3 regions of the Pseudoduganella sp. jia 9 genome follow, and region 2 is predicted to be linked to each of the others. Evidence: predicted binding sites of a transcription regulator. Region 2 holds the regulator's gene; each other region holds the start of a gene.
What was found. Region 2 encodes sigma-54, which starts transcription at its own class of promoters, with help from an activator protein. Its sites were predicted from a motif close to TGGCANGNAANCTGCTTT; they were not measured.

Region 1: ACY34H_RS21530 (PEP-CTERM sorting domain-containing protein) is a predicted target of sigma-54. The motif match lies at 1,893-1,910, and genes of this name have one in related genera.
Region 3: ACY34H_RS15665 (EDSAP-1 family PEP-CTERM protein) is a predicted target of sigma-54. The motif match lies at 1,860-1,877, and genes of this name have one in related genera.

Annotation. Positions count from the first base shown of each region.
Region 1 covers NZ_JBUPWE010000016.1:25,512-31,223, forward strand. The annotation lists gene ACY34H_RS21520 (cellulose synthase subunit BcsC-related outer membrane protein) at 1-613, shown strand, start outside; gene ACY34H_RS21525 (IS1595 family transposase) at 726-1,682, shown strand; gene ACY34H_RS21530 (PEP-CTERM sorting domain-containing protein) at 1,962-2,552, shown strand; gene ACY34H_RS21535 (hypothetical protein) at 2,660-3,346, opposite strand; gene ACY34H_RS21540 (EthD domain-containing protein) at 3,622-4,623, opposite strand; gene ACY34H_RS21545 (hypothetical protein) at 4,900-5,508, shown strand.
Region 2 covers NZ_JBUPWE010000004.1:287,862-293,573, reverse strand. The annotation lists gene lptA (lipopolysaccharide transport periplasmic protein LptA) at 21-605, shown strand; gene lptB (LPS export ABC transporter ATP-binding protein) at 606-1,367, shown strand; gene ACY34H_RS06205 (RNA polymerase factor sigma-54) at 1,385-2,857, shown strand; gene hpf (ribosome hibernation-promoting factor, HPF/YfiA family) at 2,965-3,321, shown strand; gene ACY34H_RS06195 (enoyl-CoA hydratase/isomerase family protein) at 3,504-4,586, shown strand; gene ACY34H_RS06190 (amidohydrolase family protein) at 4,642-5,649, shown strand; gene rapZ (RNase adapter RapZ) at 5,697-5,712, opposite strand, start outside.
Region 3 covers NZ_JBUPWE010000011.1:48,167-53,878, reverse strand. The annotation lists gene ACY34H_RS15675 (FAD-binding oxidoreductase) at 1-968, opposite strand, end outside; gene ACY34H_RS15670 (N-acyl amino acid synthase FeeM domain-containing protein) at 970-1,713, opposite strand; gene ACY34H_RS15665 (EDSAP-1 family PEP-CTERM protein) at 1,937-2,827, shown strand; gene ACY34H_RS15660 (XrtA system polysaccharide chain length determinant) at 2,980-4,509, shown strand; gene ACY34H_RS15655 (XrtA-associated tyrosine autokinase) at 4,521-5,300, shown strand; gene ACY34H_RS15650 (class I SAM-dependent methyltransferase) at 5,302-5,712, shown strand, end outside.

The DNA.
Region 1 (5,712 bases), on a different contig from region 2:
CGGCGGCTGGGCCAACCTGGGCTGGCATGTGTTGACGGGCAGGCACGTGCAGTCGAACCGCCGCGTGCAGGGGATGGCCGGCGTCACGCTCCGGCTCGTCAATGAGCGCGACCGTCTGCTGTCGGTCGGCGCCACGGCGATGGCATGGCAGTTCAGCCGCAATGCCGGCGAGTACAGTTTCGGTCACGGCGGGTATTACAGCCCGGCCACGTACCGCTCGCTGTCGCTGCCGGTCACCTGGGGCCAGCGCTTCGGCGCCTGGGCGGTCGCGGTACGGGCGTCGATTTCCGCGTCCCGCTCCAGCACGAGGGACGCGGCGTTCTACCCGCTCGATGCCGCCTTGCAGGCCGAGGCGGATGCGGTCGGCGCAACCGCCTCCTATACCCCGCGCTACACCGGCGGCAAGGGCCGCGGCACCGGCCGGGGGCTCGCCCTGACATGGGAATACCAGGCCGCGCGGGCCCTGTTCATCGGCGGCCGCTTCAGCCTGGACCGATCGATCGACTACGCACCGAACCGTTTCCTGTTGTACCTGCGCTGGGCGCCGGGCCACGTCGCCGCACAGCCGGCAACGTTCCCGCCCGAGCCTGTCGTGCCGACGTCGCAGCTGTAGCCTGATCCAGTGCGAGAAATTGTTGGTGCTGTTCGCGTTAAATCGGTGAACGTTCGACCAGAACCATTGTCTGATCTCCTGTTGAGATACTTCATGTATATCGGGAGGCGTCATGGGTGCAGCCGATGTGGGCGTGGTGTTGAAGGTGCTGGAGCAAGTCCAGCTTTCCGATCAGGAAATCGCTCTTCTGCAGGGCGTTCTCGCCGATCTTGTATTACCCAGCCACTGCCTGCGCCTGATCGAGGAGGCCGCGGGCAACCGATCGTGCCCCGCCTGCGGCGGCAAGCGGTGCCACCGCTGCGGCCAGGCCAACGGCTTGCAGCGCTATCGCTGCGTTGCCTGCCGGCGCAGCTTCAACGCCCTGACCGGCACGCCACTCGCCCGTCTGCGCTTGCGCGACAAGTGGCTGCCCTATCTGCAATGCCTGATCGATTCAGTCACGGTCCGCAAGGCTGCCGCGCGCGTCGCGGTGGCAAAATCCACCAGCTTCCGATGGCGCCACCGCTTCATTGCCGCCGTACGGCAGGAGCCGCGTCCGCAATTGTCCGGCATCGTCGAAGCCGATGAAACCTATCACCTGGAATCGCAAAAAGGCTCGCGGCAGCTGGACCGCCCGCCCCGCAAACGCGGCGGCAAGGCGCGCCGGCGCGGCATCAGCGCGGAACTGGACTGCATTCTCGTCGCCCGCGACCGCAACCGGCAAATCTGCGACTTCGTCACCGGCCGCGGGCCGGTAACCGCCGAGCAGTTGGCCAGACACTTGTTGCCGGTGCTGGCAGTGGACGTCCTGCTCGTCAGCGACGCGGCCAATGCCTATAAAGCGTTTGCGCGGCAGGCCCGCATCACACACGAGGCGGTCAACGTCCGGAGTGGCATTCGGGCGCGCGGCGCCATCCACATCCAGGGAGTCAATGGATGGCATGGCCGCTTCAAGACCTGGCTGCGCCGGTTCAACGGCGTGGCCAGCCGCTACCTGGCCAATTACACCGGCTGGCAGCGCGTGCTCGACGCCGCCCGGTTGACGGCTCCCGCCCATTGGCTTCGGGTTGCGTTGGCCGCTGATCGCTAGCGGCACCGATGACCAGCGACAGGCTCGAAAAGTTCCGTACCCAGATGCAAAACCGACGCAACGCGCACAGCGCCAAATTGTTCCGTGACCTCGGCAGGCAAGACGTTTCAAATATGAATTAATTTTTCCGTGTCGGAATTCTTTACACATGAGCTGTCGTCACTTCGGGTCGCTTTGCTAACCCATTGATTCCTTGCGCAGAAATAACATCGGCATGAATATTGCTTGATGTAAGTCGCTACTCCAAAAACCAATAACACTTCTGCCCCTGGAAATTTTATGAAACTTACTACGGCACTCAAGGCATCTTTCGGCGCGCTGGCATTGGCCTTTGCGGCACAAGCTGGCGCAGGACCTATCCTCATGGTCTCCAACGGCATCCTGACAGGCGCGAAAAATGTCAGCGTCCAAGGGGCTTTGTACGACGTCACGTTTGTCGACGGCAGCTGTTCCGCCTTGTTCGGCGGATGCAACGGAGCGTCCGATTTTACTTTCACGACGCTGGGCAGCGCCCGTGCCGCTGCTCAAGCGCTTCTTGATCAGGTATTCGTTAGCGTGTTCGACACTGATCCAGAACTGACCTTTGGCTGTACCAACACGGCGTATTGTGATTCGTACATTCCCTACGCTACTGCAAGTGCAGGCTTCTACAAGTTGGTCGCTGCCAGCAATCGGGCCGACGCGCAAGCCGACTTCACCTATGACGGCACCGCGTCCTTCTCGAGCAACTTTGCCTCATATAGCGGAAATAATTTTGCAAGATTCCAGCTTGCCGGGAATGCTGTAGAGGCCGTCCCAGAACCAACTTCCATTGCCCTGTTCGGCCTCGGCCTGGCCGGCCTGGCATTCTTGCGTCGCCGGAAGTCATAGGCTGCTGGCCCATAGGCTGCCGGGCCATTACTCCATGGCGGTAATGGCCCGGATCGCCGTTTTCGCCTGATCAGTCCAGGGCGACGCGGTGCGCCATCCGGGGCGGTTCACGCGCTGCGTCGTCCTTCGCCGTGCGGGGCCAGTACCCGGCTGATGACCGCCTCACTCAGGCCTTCGCGGCGCAGCATCTGTTCGGCACGCTCTCGACCGAGCTCCTGGAAAACGGCAAGCGCGGCTTGCACGACGGCTGCACCGATCACGTCGCGGCGGCGGCCGGTATTGCTGTAGAACAGCGTGATCCGCGTATCCGCAGGCAGCTCTTGGGAATACGGTGCGCAACTCTGCTGGATGGACGCGTTGCCGTTCGTGTTGCCATGCATCAGCCTGTCGATGATTGCCTCGGGAACTTCCGACATTCGCCAATAGGCGAGGGCGTCGTCGATGCCGAGCATCTCCATGAATATCAATCCTGTCTCCACCCGTTGTGCCAACAACGCATCCTGGCGAAGCTCATGCATGGATTTCTTTTCGAATTGCCGATCCGTGGATCGGGCGCCGGTCGTACTGTCCGGAGCAGGGCATTCATCGGATATTCCCGCAGACGCGCCGTCGAGGCCCTGGACTTGCTGTATGCCATTGGCGCTCTGTTCGGCCCAGGTCGAGCCCCGCGTGTCGGCGGGTGGGCTGGCCGGAAAGCTCTCGCTCTTTGCGTCGCGATCCGCAACAGCTGTACGGACGACGTCGGCTCCACGGCGAACACCGGCGTCGGGTTGAATCGTCGCAGGCTCGATCATCCCAGCGACGGCGAGGCGCCAACGAGGACTACGGAGAGCTGGCGGGTTCGCAGCTGTGCCTGAAGTATGGCAGCGCTCGCCCTGGTGACCACCGGTTTTTCAAGACTGTCGAACATTGCAGTAATCCCAATAAGCTATGCAAAAAATACAGAAACCGCGTGCCAGCCGATATTACTACATTGCTTATTGATATTTAGTGTGTCACAAGAGAATTTTTTTGTCCGGTTGCCGCCACCGGTCTGAACGGCGCGATCGCCGATAGTGCTGGCCACCGGCTATGGCAGTTCCGTTGCCACCTCCGGCCCCAGTCGATTGATCACGCTGTAATTAATGCCCGTCCACCATTCCGAGCCTTCGCCCTGCAGTGCATCGAGTGAAGCAGCGATGGCCGGGTAGTCGGCACTGACCAGAAAATCCTCGACGTCGTTGAGCGATGCGAACGACAGTACCGAAACGGCATCGATCCTGCTGCCCTCCGGATCCTCCTGGGTCGAGCCGATGTTGTGCAGCTGGGCATAGCGCAGCACCAGTTCGCGCGTGGACGGCTGCGCCATGACAAGCCGGGCGTGTTCGCCCAGCAAGCGCCGCTGGAATGTCTCGCGCGACATGCCGGACGCGCGCATGTGGATCATGACCAGGCTGACCGGCTCGCGGTGGCGTGCGCTGGGTATCAGGATGTATTCTCGCGTGATCTCGCGCGTGACCATGCGGAACGCCACCTGCTCGTCCGCGACGATACGTTTGTCGAACTTTTCCTGGCCCAGCGTGTGCGCGAGGCCCGCTTCGTCGGCGTAAGCGATATAGGCGAAGCCGTCCCAGCGCGGGCGCGTGTATGCGGGAACGCGCGTCTCCGGATCGGACGGAAGGCGCCCATCTTCGGCAACCATGGCACGGTACGGAGGCGCGAAGAAAGAGGAGGGGCCGGATGCCACGCGGTGCACCTGGTCGTAGCGCAGCACGGCCGCCGACGAACTGCCCGGTTCGTCCCACGCGAACTTTGGTCCGTGGACTTTGCGCCAGTACTCGTCCCAATGCTCGAATGCCAGGTTGGGGTTGCCCTCCAGCGCCAACGCATGGGGGCGCCAGTTCGGAAAGTGCACCTCGTTGCCGTGGCGGCTCCTGGATGCCCCGGCATCCTGCGGCCGTTCGTCACGCGCCGTGTCGTCGACGCGGCTGACGAACGTCGGCGTCACGATCAAAGGTTTGCTGGTGGAATCCCGGGTCGTGCCCAGTGGAGGGCGGTGCTGATGATCGGTGCGGTCGAAGTCGGTCGCCATGGCATGCCTTTCGGAAGAGGGAACCACGACGATACGTGCGTCCCCGCGGCCTCTCGGTGCGGTGCTGCACGATATGCCTTTCTGCAGGCGTGCGACGGGTACTCGCCATGGGACAAGTATTTCGACGTGCCATTCAGATACCGATAGTAAGATGGCGTTTGCGGTTGCCACTGTGTTTTTTGATGGAATGTCCGCCCGGTTTCAAGGCTCCGATGCCACAAGACGCCAGGAAAGCCAACGAAGCGGGGCATTAAGAAAACCTGGACGGGCTCGGAAATGGATGAAGTCACGAAACTTACCGTTGAGCACTATCAAAAAACCTACGAACTGACTCTGCACGTCTGGGAGCAGAGAAATTCCACGTTCCTTTCCCTCCTCGCCGTTGTTGGCGCGGCGACGGTATTGACTTTCAATGTGCCGCAGGCTGAACCGCTTCTTGTCGATATCATTGCGAAGCTGGCGGATATCAAGGACACGGAACGCTTGAGGGATCTGAGGCAGAGTTTCCCGTACGGGATCGTGCAGAGCATTTTGCTCATGACAATTCTCTACCTGATGGTGATCCTGTATCACCGTACCACCTTCATCCTCCGCTGTTACCGGTATCTGGCTGCACTCGAGGACGAACTGAAGGTGGCGCTCCAGTTGCCATCGGGAGCAATCGCGTTCAGCCGGGAAGGAAGCTTCTACGCTGCCCACAAGGGAGGCCTGGCCCCGTTTGTCGCGTTTGCCTACTGCGCAATGCTCGGCGCCTTGCTGGTTGCTTTCCTCGGCTGCAGGATTTACACCGACTTCACTTCACAAAATTACGTTATCGCCGTTGTCGATGCGTGTCTTGCTGCTTTCACCATGCTTTTTTATGTCGGATATGCCCGTTCCGTCTGAGGCCGCTGGCAAAAGTATCAGGGGCTTATCACGCTTGACTACGCCACTCCCGCGCGTAGCCGTCGAGTTCACGCTGCGCAATGCGCGTGATCGTACCCATGCGGTGATGATTGCCATGCGGCGCGGCTACTGGGAAAACTGAGCGGTGTTCGCTACGCGAGAGAGCGAAGAACAGTGCCGCAGAACGAACAGCTCCGGCCGAGG
Region 2 (5,712 bases):
CAATCGCATAGGAATCGAAGATGAAGAAACTCATGTTGGCGGCGCTGATGCTGCTGGGCGTTGCGGGTCATGCCGCCGCCGAGAAGGCCGATTCGTACAAGCCTACCGAGATCAATTACGGACGCCTCGATGCGGACGACGTCAAGCAGGTCTATACATTCACCGGCGACGTGACGCTCACGCGCGGCACGCTGCGGATGAAGGCCGACAAGGCGGTGGTTACCTACACGCCGGACGGTTACCAGCTGGCCACGCTGACCGGCGGCGGCAAGAAGGTCACGTTCCGCCAGAAGCGCGACGGCGAAGGCGACCAGTGGATGGAAGGCGAAGCCGACCGCATCGAGTACGACGAGAAGGCCGAGCTGGTGAAGATGTACTCGAAGGCGAAGATCCGCCGCCTGGAAGGCAGCAAGCCGAGCGATGAGGTCGAGGGCGAATTCATCTCGTACGACAGCCGCCGCGAGTTCTTCAGCGTGCGCAATACCAGCAGCGGCGCCGACAAGCCGGGCGCCGGGCGCGGCACCATGGTGATCCAGCCGAAGCGCACCGCACCGGCGGCGCCGTCCGCAACGCAACCGCCGGCCGCGCCGGCAGCGGGGAATTAAATGGCGCAAGTGCAGGAAAACTGCAGCAGCACGCTGATCGTGCGCGGCCTGCAAAAGAGCTACGGCAAGCGCCAGGTGGTGCATGACGTGTCGTTGCAGGTGGCGTGCGGCGAAGTGGTCGGCCTGCTGGGGCCGAACGGTGCCGGCAAGACCACGTCGTTCTACATGATCGTGGGCCTGGTCGCGTCGGACGCCGGCACCATCGACCTCGACGGCACCGACATCTCCAGCCTGCCGATCCACAAGCGCGCCACCCTCGGCCTGTCGTACCTGCCGCAGGAAGCGTCGGTGTTCCGCAAGCTGACCGTGGAAGAGAACATCCGCGCCGTGCTGGAGATCCAGAAGGTCGACGGCAAGCCGCTGGGCAAGGCGGCGATCGACGAACGCCTGAACGCGCTGCTGGCCGACCTGCAGATCGAGAAGCTGCGCGAGAACACGGCGCTGTCGCTGTCCGGCGGCGAACGGCGCCGCGTGGAGATCGCCCGTGCGCTGGCGACCAACCCCCGCTTCGTGCTGCTGGACGAACCGTTTGCCGGTGTCGACCCGATCGCCGTGATCGAGATCCAGCGCATCGTGCGCTTCCTGAAGGAGCGCAGCATCGGCGTGTTGATCACGGATCATAACGTGCGCGAAACGCTGGGCATCTGCGACCGGGCGTATATCATCAATCAGGGCAGCGTACTGGCCTCCGGCCGACCCGACGATATCATTGCCGACGAGTCCGTACGCCGGGTATATCTGGGTGAACATTTCCGCATGTGACCGGGCATTAATCAGCTATGAAACAGTCTTTGCAACTGCGCACTTCCCAGCACCTCGCGCTGACGCCGCAATTGCAGCAGTCGATCCGGCTGCTGCAATTGTCCACGTTGGAGCTGCACCAGGAACTGGAACAGCTGCTGACCGATAATCCGCTGCTCGAGCGGCTCGACGACCCGCTCGACCGCTCGGTGCGCCTGCTGGGTGACGGTGCCATCAACACCGCGCAGGCCCCCGGCGAAGCGCCACCGGAAGGCGGGCCACCGCAGGATGCGCCGGCGACGCCCGAACCCGAGCCGTTCGATGGCGGTGGCGAGGGGCTCGATGCCGGCACCGGCGATACCGACTGGAGCAGTGCGGGCAGCGGCAAGGGCCCGGACGACGACGATGCCCGCCCCCAGCTCGAAGCGAGCCACCGCAGCCTGCGCGAGCACCTGATGGAGCAGATGCGCGTGACCGTGCTCGAATCGCGCGACCGGGCACTGGTGGAGCTGATCATCGATGCGCTCGACGACAACGGCTACCTCGAGGAGAGCCTGGAGGAGATCCACGCGCGGCTGCCGGAAGAACTGGAAATCGAGACCGACGAATTGCGTACCGCGCTGAAGATGTTGCAGAGCTTCGACCCGGCGGGCATCGGCGCGCGCAGTGCATCCGAATGCCTGGCCCTGCAGATCCGGCGCATGCCGAATGTGCCGCTGGTGACGCGGCGCATGGCCCTGTGCATCGTTGAAAACCACCTGCAATGGTTCGCCCAGCGCGACTTCAACAAGCTGAAGAAGGCACTCGATTGCGACGACGAAGACTTGCGCGAGGCGCAGGCGGTGATCCGCCAGTGCAACCCGCATCCGGGCGCCGCGTTCGCGGCCGACGTGTCAGACTACGTGGTACCGGATGTGGTGGTGAAGCGGGGGCGCAATGGCTGGATCGTCACATTGAACAACGATGTGATGCCCCGCCTGCGCGTCAACGCGCTGTACGCCAGCCTGCTCAAGCAGGGCAAGGGTGAAACCCAGATGAATGCCCAGCTGCAGGAAGCCAAGTGGCTGATCAAGAATATGCGCCAGCGCTTCGACACGATCCTGCGCGTGGCCCAGGCCATCGTCGAGCGCCAGAAGAACTTTTTCTCGCATGGCGCGGTGGCAATGAGACCCCTTGTGTTGCGTGAAATAGCTGATACACTGGGCCTACACGAGAGCACTATCTCTCGGGTAACAACTCAAAAATATATGCTGACTCCGCATGGCATGTTTGAGTTGAAGTATTTTTTTGGCAGCCACGTGGCAACCGAAGCTGGCGGGGAAGCATCCTCGACTGCGATCCGGGCGCTGATCGTGCAATTCACAGGAGCCGAAGACCCTAAGAACCCTTTATCCGACAGTAAGATTGCGGACATGCTGGGTGAACAAGGCATGGTGATTGCGCGACGCACTGTTGCCAAATATCGCGAAGCATTGAAAATTCCCCCGGTCAGCCTCCGCAAATCCCTGTAAGCAAAACCCTGGCAGCAAATCCTGGTAGTGCTTGGGTTCCTCTGCGCCGCCTTACTTGCTTGGTGGAGAACGCACGAACCTGTAATATCTTCTTTAGGAGTGTGTGTATGAATCTGACCATCAGTGGACACCATATCGACGTTACCCCTGCCATTCGCGAATATGTGCAGAACAAGCTGGAACGCGTCAGACGCCATTTCGATCAGTTGATCGATGTCAGTGTGATCCTGAGTGTAGATAATCTCACCGAGAAAGAGAAAAGACAGAAAGCGGAGATCAACCTGCGGATGTCGGGCAAGACCGTGTTCGTCGAAAGCGTCGCGCAGGATCTTTATGCGGCCATCGACACGCTGATCGACAAGCTGGACCGCCAGGTCATGAAGCACAAGGATAAAGTGCAGAACCACAATCATGAAACCATCAAGTACCTGAGCGAGACCGAAAATCCCGCGTCGACCGCATAACGACGGTCGCAGGTCGCAGTCCCTCGACTGCTGCAACACAAGGGCGCACGATGCGCCCTTTGTTATATGTGGCGCCTGCATGCGCGCCCTGCACACAGGTCTTGCGTACATCCCACGTTTATCCCACATGGTTCGCATCCATGGCTAGAATGAGGCCAATAACGACAACGATGCGAGACACCATGACCGACCACGTCCATATCAAGGTGCGTAACGGCACCGGCTTCATCACACTCGACCGGCCGAAGGCGTTGAACGCGCTGTCGCTCGAGATGATCCGGGCGATCACGGGCGCGTTGCTGGCCTGGCGCGACGACGAGGACGTTGCCGCCGTTGTCATCCGCAGCAGCTCCGACAGGGCGCTGTGCGCGGGCGGCGACGTCCGCTTCTTCCATGCCGCCGGCAGCGCCACGCCGCAGCGCGGCAGTGCCCTGATCGAAGATTTCTTTACCGAGGAATATGCGCTGAATTACCTCGTGCATTGCTTTCCGAAACCCTACGTGGCCGTGATGGACGGCGTGGTGATGGGCGGCGGCATGGGCATCGCGCAGGGCGGACCGCAATGCGGCGTGCGCGTGGCAACCGACCGCACCCGGCTGGCGATGCCCGAGGTGAACATCGGGCTGTTTCCCGACGTGGGTGGCAGCTATTTCCTGGCGCGTGCGCCCGGCAAGCTGGGCGTTTACCTGGCGCTCACGGCGCTGATGATCGGTCCTGCCGATGCGCTGTACTGCGGCCTGGCCGATCATTACGTTCCCGCCCCCGAGCTGCCGCTGCTGGCCGACCTGGTGGGGTCCACCGCCGGTGCCGGACTGCGCGAAGCGGTCGCCATGTTCGCCCGGCCGCTCCGCGGGGAGGCGGGCGCATCGGAACTGCAGGCGCACCGTGCACTGATCGACGACCATTTCGCGCACCGTTCGGTGACCGACATCGTCGCCTCGCTGCGCCGCGACGATCACCCGTTCGCGCAGAACGCGCTGGCCGCGATGGCGCGGCGTTCGCCGCTGATGATGCGCGTGACAGCCGAGATGATACGGCGCGGCGCAACAATGGGCATCGCCGACTGCCTGCGGATGGAGCGCAACCTGGTACGCCGCACGTTCGAGCACGGCGAGGTGATCGAGGGCGTGCGTGCGCTGGCAATCGACAAGGACAATACGCCGCGCTGGAATCCGCCGTCGCTGGACGAAGTGAGCGACGCGATGGTGGACCGCTTCTTCGAACCGGCATGGCCTGCCTGGGCCCATCCGCTGCGCCACCTGTGAGCCTGCCGTCAATTCTCACCGTCCTGGAGGACGGTGTCTCCCGGAGCAATATTTGATGAACCGCCGTGATTTCCTGACATTCGCCGCCGCTTCGCTGGCACTTCCCGCCTGGGCCCACGATGCGCCGGCCAACACCATGCAGGCGGCGGTGCCGCCGGCCGACGCACCCCTGGTGGACCACCACCAGCACCTGTTCAGTCCGGCGATGGCGCGGCTGCTCGACACCGGGGCCGGCGGGCCCTCCGTGATTACGGCGAAGGACATGATCGCGCTGCTCGACGCCGCCGGCATCCGCCGTGCCGTGCTGCTGTCCGTCGCCTACGTGTGGGGCAGTCCGGCGCGCAAGATCGAGGACGAGTATATGAAAGTGCGCGCCGAGAACGACTTCAACGGCGCGCAGGCCGCGCTATACCCTGACCGGCTGCTGGCCTTCTGCAGCGTCAATCCGCTGAAGGAATATGCGCTCGAAGAACTGGAACGCTGCGCCGCGCTGCCCGGCCTGAAGCATGGCCTGAAACTGCATTTCGGGAATTCGGACGTGCAGCTGGAGTTGCCCGAACACGCCGCGCGGCTACGGCAGGTATTCGCCGCGGCCAATGCGAAGAAGATGGCGATCGCGGTGCACATGCGGGCATCCGTATCGAAGCACCGGCCGTATGGCGCCGCCCAGGCCCGCATCCTCCTCGAACAGCTGTTGCCCGCCGCGCCGGACGTGACAGTGCAGGTCGCACACCTGGCAGGCACCGGCCCCGGCTATGGAGATGCACCGTCGGACGAAGCGCTGGGTGTGCTGGCCGACGCCATGGCCGCCCGCGATCCGCGCACGAAACGGCTCTGGTTCGACGCCGCCACGATGGCCAATCCGGACATCACGCCGCAACAGCGGGAAAAGCTGGCACAGCGCATCCGCCAGATCGGTGCCGAACGCATCCTGTTCGGCTCGGATGCCGCGGCGGGCAAGAACCTGCGGCCGCGCGAGAGCTGGGCCGCGTTCCGGCAACTGCCCCTGACCGAGGCGGAGTTCAAGCGGATTGCCGGGAATGTCGCGCCGTACTGGAGGTAAGCGCAGCGATGTGCGCCTGCAAGCGCACACTCCTTACATCGGCTGACTTAGTTTTGCTCGCGA
Region 3 (5,712 bases), on a different contig from region 2:
GCTCGCCGGGCTGCTGCGACCTGCTCCTTGCTGCCGTATAACGCGCCGGAAACCGTCCAGGCGCCCACGCCCGCTGCAGTCCGCAGCTGCAGCCGCATTTGTTCAGACAGGGGTACCTTGCCACCGGCCAATTCGCGTGGAAAAGTTGTGCCGCCGGAGATCACCCGCAGATCGTTGCCGATGTGCAGAATGCTGCGCAGTGTGCCGTCGAGGCGCAACGGCCGCAGCGCGTCGACGACAGGAGCGATGTCATCATGCTCCTGCACCATGCACAGAAAATGGTTCAAGGCCTCGGTCTTCGGCATCAGCCACAAGCCCAGGCTGGTGACGATACCCATGTTCGACTGAGTGAACAGCCCATCCACGTAGGGCCCCACGCCATAGGGGTAGACGCGATGATTGACCGAGGAGGGATAGTGTCCGAACCCGGTCCGCACGACATCGCCGTCGGCCAGCACGAGTTCCATGCCGGCCACATTCTGGAACCGGTTGCCATATGGCGAGTGGCCGAAGCCTCGTTCCAGGATGTTACCCATCAGGCTAGTGTCGGGACCGGCGCCGGTGCAATCCATCCACAGCGGCAGGTCGTGCTGCAGCAGATATTCCGACAGTTGCTGCTGCGTGACGCCGGGCTCGAGTACCACGTACGCCAGTGTCGCGTCGACCTCGAGGATTCGATTCATGCCCGACAGGTCAACGATGGCGTGGCCGTCGGCGAGCGCACAGGCATCACCGTATCCCCAGTTTCTGCCAGCACTGATCGGATACAGCGGTATCCGGTGTTGGGTGGCGGTGCGCACTACCTGCGTCACCTCGGCGGTATCAAGCGGGCGCAGTACCGCGAGTGGCCGAGTGCTCCAGGATGATGTACTGGCGGCATAGCGATCAAGCGTGTGCGAATCGTCCAGCACGCGGTCTTGCCCCAGCAGGTGGCGCCAAGCCGCCACGGCTTCTACAGCAGAGCCCATCTCAGTCGCGTCCCTGTTTCAGGCGTGTAGTGATGCCGGGCTCGTCTTTCAGCGGAAAAAAATAGGGATAGAAGGAACGCTCTCCCGACGCCTGTTCCATCTGTCCGGCAAAGGCACGGATCTGTTCCCCCATGTATTCCAGATCGAGGCGCAGCAGCACCGCCGGCGCGCCCACCCTGGTGCAGGGCCGTTCGCCGCCAAACTCGCGGAAGCCCAGCATCCGCTTATAGAACATCACATGGCGCGGGTTGACTTCGATCACATAGTCGGTGTAACGGTGAATGTTATACGCGTAGATATATGAAATGTGGATCAACGATGCAAACACGCGTTTCGTCACATTCTTGTCGATGGCAAGCCGGGAAGGTTCGCACAGGAGCCGTTCCTGAACCCTGAGCTCATCAAGCTTGTCGCGGAAGTTTTCGTCGGCGGGAAGGCCGATTCCCGGATCATCCAGACACAACGACATGGTCCCCACGGTGGTTCCCTCGGTTTCAGCGTACAGGGTAATTCGATTGGGAGCATGTTCGCTGTCGGCATCCACGTCATATCCACGCCAACCGTACATTTTGCGTAATAGCAGCCCTGCCGCTTCTCGTCCGCCAGCCGTGCTCGCCATTCGAATGTGGAAAACCTGCATATCGATCGGGTGAGTATGTGCTATCCCCGTCTCCTGCTCGCGGATCACCAGGTCACGCAGTTTTGCGGCGGCTTCGAAGGAAATGATGGTGTCGTCGTGTTGCACGTCTGCTCCTGTGGTCTTGAAGGTCTACGCACTTCAGACCGCTGCTCGGGCACCGAGTTCCACAAAGCGTCGGACTTTTTTGCAAGTCCAAGCCATCGTAGTGCTGCATTTTTGTAAGGTCTTGATTCTGCATACCCAACTGCAAGTGGCACGAATGCTGCTGAGTAGTGGCTCGTCGGCACAGATCCTCTGGCCGTAACCACATATCGAGGAGTAGTACGCCATGAACATCATCAGGAAAGGTTTTCTGGTCACGGCCGCAGCCGTAACGCTCGCATTCAGCGCCGCAGGCAGTGCCCAGGCACATGCCTATGCAGATTCAATACTGAACATCAATAATTTGCGCTTTCTGAACTCCGGCGGCACTCAGTTCGCGGCTAGCGACTTTTCGACGCTTGTCGTGAACAATAGCCGCACTGCAACGGGGACGGCCATTGGCTATGTTCCGGAAACTGTGGTCAGTTTCAATGGCCCGGCATGCGCAGGGGTTTGCCCTGCAATCCCCTTTGCGCCTCGCTTTGCTCCGGGCCCGGTTCCGCCCATTCCCTTCAACACGTTCGGTTACGGGGACACGTCCTTGACTGGTTCGGCGATCGAACCGGGCGGTGCGAATGCAAGTACCCGTGCCGCTGCCTCGGCTGCACCAGGTCAAACGCTGGGCAGCGGCAATACCGGTACCACGAGCTCATTCATTTTCGCCTTGGGCGAGGCCGATTCGATGACGGTGGCATTTGACGCCGATGCATACACCGTCGCACATGTTCCGCTCGGCACCACTGCATCTTCGTCGGCCTCTGCACGACTGACCTGGAGCATCCAGATTATCGATCTGGACAGCGGAGAGTCTGTCCTTTCGTTCTCCCCTACCGCACTCAACGGTGATTCGAACGTCAGCCGTACCGAAGTCCTGCCTGGCACAACGACCTATACGTATGCTGACTTCTTCGAAGCCACCAGCGAAATTCTGACGGCCGGCACGACCTACCAGCTCACCATCAATCACTCGTCCTTTGCCGATGCAACCCAGGAAGCGGTGCCGGAACCGGCAACACTGGCCATCATTGCGGGCGGCCTGCTCAGCATGTCGCTGGTCAGCCGCCGTCGCAAGTCCTGAGCTGATTTTGTCATCATTGCTACGCGTACCGCCAGTTGCACTGGCAGTACGCTTTTTTTTTGACGGGCCGCAAGTGCTCAGCAGGTATGGGATCAAGCCTGCAACCCCAGCCATATAATTGATCGGACTAGGTTCAGTTGGAGAGACCGGTTATGGAAGAAATCATCGCCCAGTTACAGTCCGCGCTGAAGGGAATCTGGAAGTATCGCTGGAGCGCAGTACTCGTGGCCTGGCTCGTAGCGACCGGCGGCTGGATCAAGGTTTACCTGCTGCCTGATGACTATCAGACAACCGCACGCGTCTTTGTCGATACGCAAAGCATCCTGAAACCACTGCTGTCGAGCATGACATCGATGCCGAATGTTGCTCAGCAGGTCGCGATCATGAGTCGAACCCTTCTCAGCCGGCCGAATGTGGAACGTGTCATTCGCATGGTAGACCTCGACGTGAGGGCCACCACGGCACGTGAACACGAAAAGCAGGTCGACGAACTCATGCAGAAGATCCGCATCGGCGGGACCAGCACGTATGACATTTATACAATCAGCTATAGCAACAGCGATCCGCGACTGGTACGCGATGTCGTCCAGTCATTGCTCACGATATTCGTCGAAGGTGGGTTAAAAGGTAAAAAAGGCGAGTCGGACAAGGCCGTGCAATTCATCGACGACCAGATTCGCGCATATGAAGACAAGCTGCTCGCCGCCGAGAACTCAGTCAAAGAGTTCAAGTTGAAAAACAACGCCTTGTTGCCGCGGCAAGGCGTCGACTATGGTTCGCAAGTCTTGATGTCGACCGATGCCTTGAACAATGCCAAGCTCGAATTAGTTGAGGCCGAGCAGGGCCGCAATGCCATCCATTCCCAGATTCAGGGCGATGAGCCAATCCTTGGTACCGATCTAACCCCGGCGTCTATTGAAAATCCTGAACTGGATGGACGCATCTCGGCCTTGAATAAATCGTTGGATGCATTGCTTTTGCAGTACACGGAGGCTCATCCCGATATCGTTTCCAGCCGGCGCCTGATCACGCTGCTCGAGGAACGCAAGGTTCAGGAAGCCAAGACGCGCATTGCACCTTCCGATCCCGGCAAGGGATACAGTCCTTTGCTGCAGCAACTCAAGGTCGCGTTGGCCGAAGCGGACGCACGGGTCGCTTCGATTCGTGCACGGGTCGCTGAAATGCAGCAACGACACGAAACTCTGGTCGAGCAGAGCATGGCTGTACCGGAGGTCGAATCGCAACTCGCACAGTTAAATCGTGATTACCTGATCAATAAGGACAATTACGAGAAGCTGATCGAGCGGCGCGAAGCAGCCAAGCTGTCAGGCGACCTGAGCACTAATACCGACATGTTGAGCTTCAAAATCATCGACCCGCCGACGATGCCCCTACGTCCTACTGGACCCAACAGGATGCTGCTTTATAGCGTGGTGTTTGGTGTAGCCGTACTCGCTGGCGCCGCGGTGGCATTACTGATCAGCAAGATCCGTCCTACCTATCAGAGCCCTGCTGAATTGCGCGAAGCAACAGGCCTACGTGTTTTAGGTGCGGTGGCAATGAATTGGACGGACCCGGAACGCAAGAAGCGCCGCCGGAGCCAGTTAGGCTTTAGCGCCGGGGTTGCCTGCCTGTTCGCGTCATATGGCGGCGTCATTGCGCTTTCAATGCTTCAGTCTTAGAGGAGACGACGATGCTTCCTGATACCACCGCTCAACGAACAGAACCATTCCTCATCAATCCCGATGGCCGTTTCGCGGACATCAATCTGTTACGCCTCCAGCAATTGGGAATGATTACGCACGAGGGCGGCCGGAACGGTGTCGCCGAAGATTTCCGTATCATCAAACGCCCTTTGCTAAGAAGCGCACGCGGCATCGACAGCCCATCAATACATCATGGCAATTTAATCATCGTCACCAGCGCGCTGCCTGGTGAGGGCAAGACGTTTTGCGCCATAAACCTGGCAATGAGCATGGCGATGGAGCGCGACAATACCGTACTGCTGGTGGATGCCGACGTCGCTCGGCCAGCACTCCTTAATGTCCTAGGCCTCGAGGCTCGTCCGGGGCTGATGGACGTATTGCTCGATGAAGAAATGGATCTTTCAGATGTCATTCTCAAGACTAACGTACCAGCTCTGAGCCTGCTTCCGGCAGGGCGACGCAACAAAAATGCCACCGAACTGCTGGCCAGTAGGAGCATGACCCGCCTCCTCGACGATATTGCCACCCGCTACGCCGACCGTATTGTGATCTTCGATTCTCCTCCCCTGCTACTCACTTCCGAAGCTGGCGTGCTGGCATCACAGATGGGTCAAGTGGTTATCGTTGTAGAAGCTGAACGCACTACACACAGTTCGGTTCGCGAGGCGTTGCGCCAGACTGAGAACTGCCGTCATGTAAGTCTCATCTACAATAAAACCCAGCCATTTGCTTGTAGCGACCTGTACGGCTATTACAACGAGGGATAAAATGTTTCCGGTAACGTCCCTGCTGTTCATTGGTGCAACTTTGCTACTGTGTGCTTATACTTTACACAAAGTTCGGCTGATCCACTTGATGTTGCATGATGCACGTGACCAATCCCATAGAGAGAGCACTTGTCTGTTTCGCCAGTTGGAAGCGTTACAGGGATTGTATACCGACCTGGGACTGTCTCGTAGCCTGCCAGACACACGGGGCTGGGCAGCGTCGCCAGATTTCTTGCTCGAGTTGACTCGCCATGCATTGGCGGACACGCCTCACGTCGTTGTCGAGTGCAGCAGCGGCACCGGGACGATGGTGCTGGCGCGGTGCATGCAGATCAATGGCGTTGGCAAGGTGTACAGCCTTGAGCACGATCCGGCTTACGCGCGCGAGACCCGTCGACAGCTCGAACGCCAC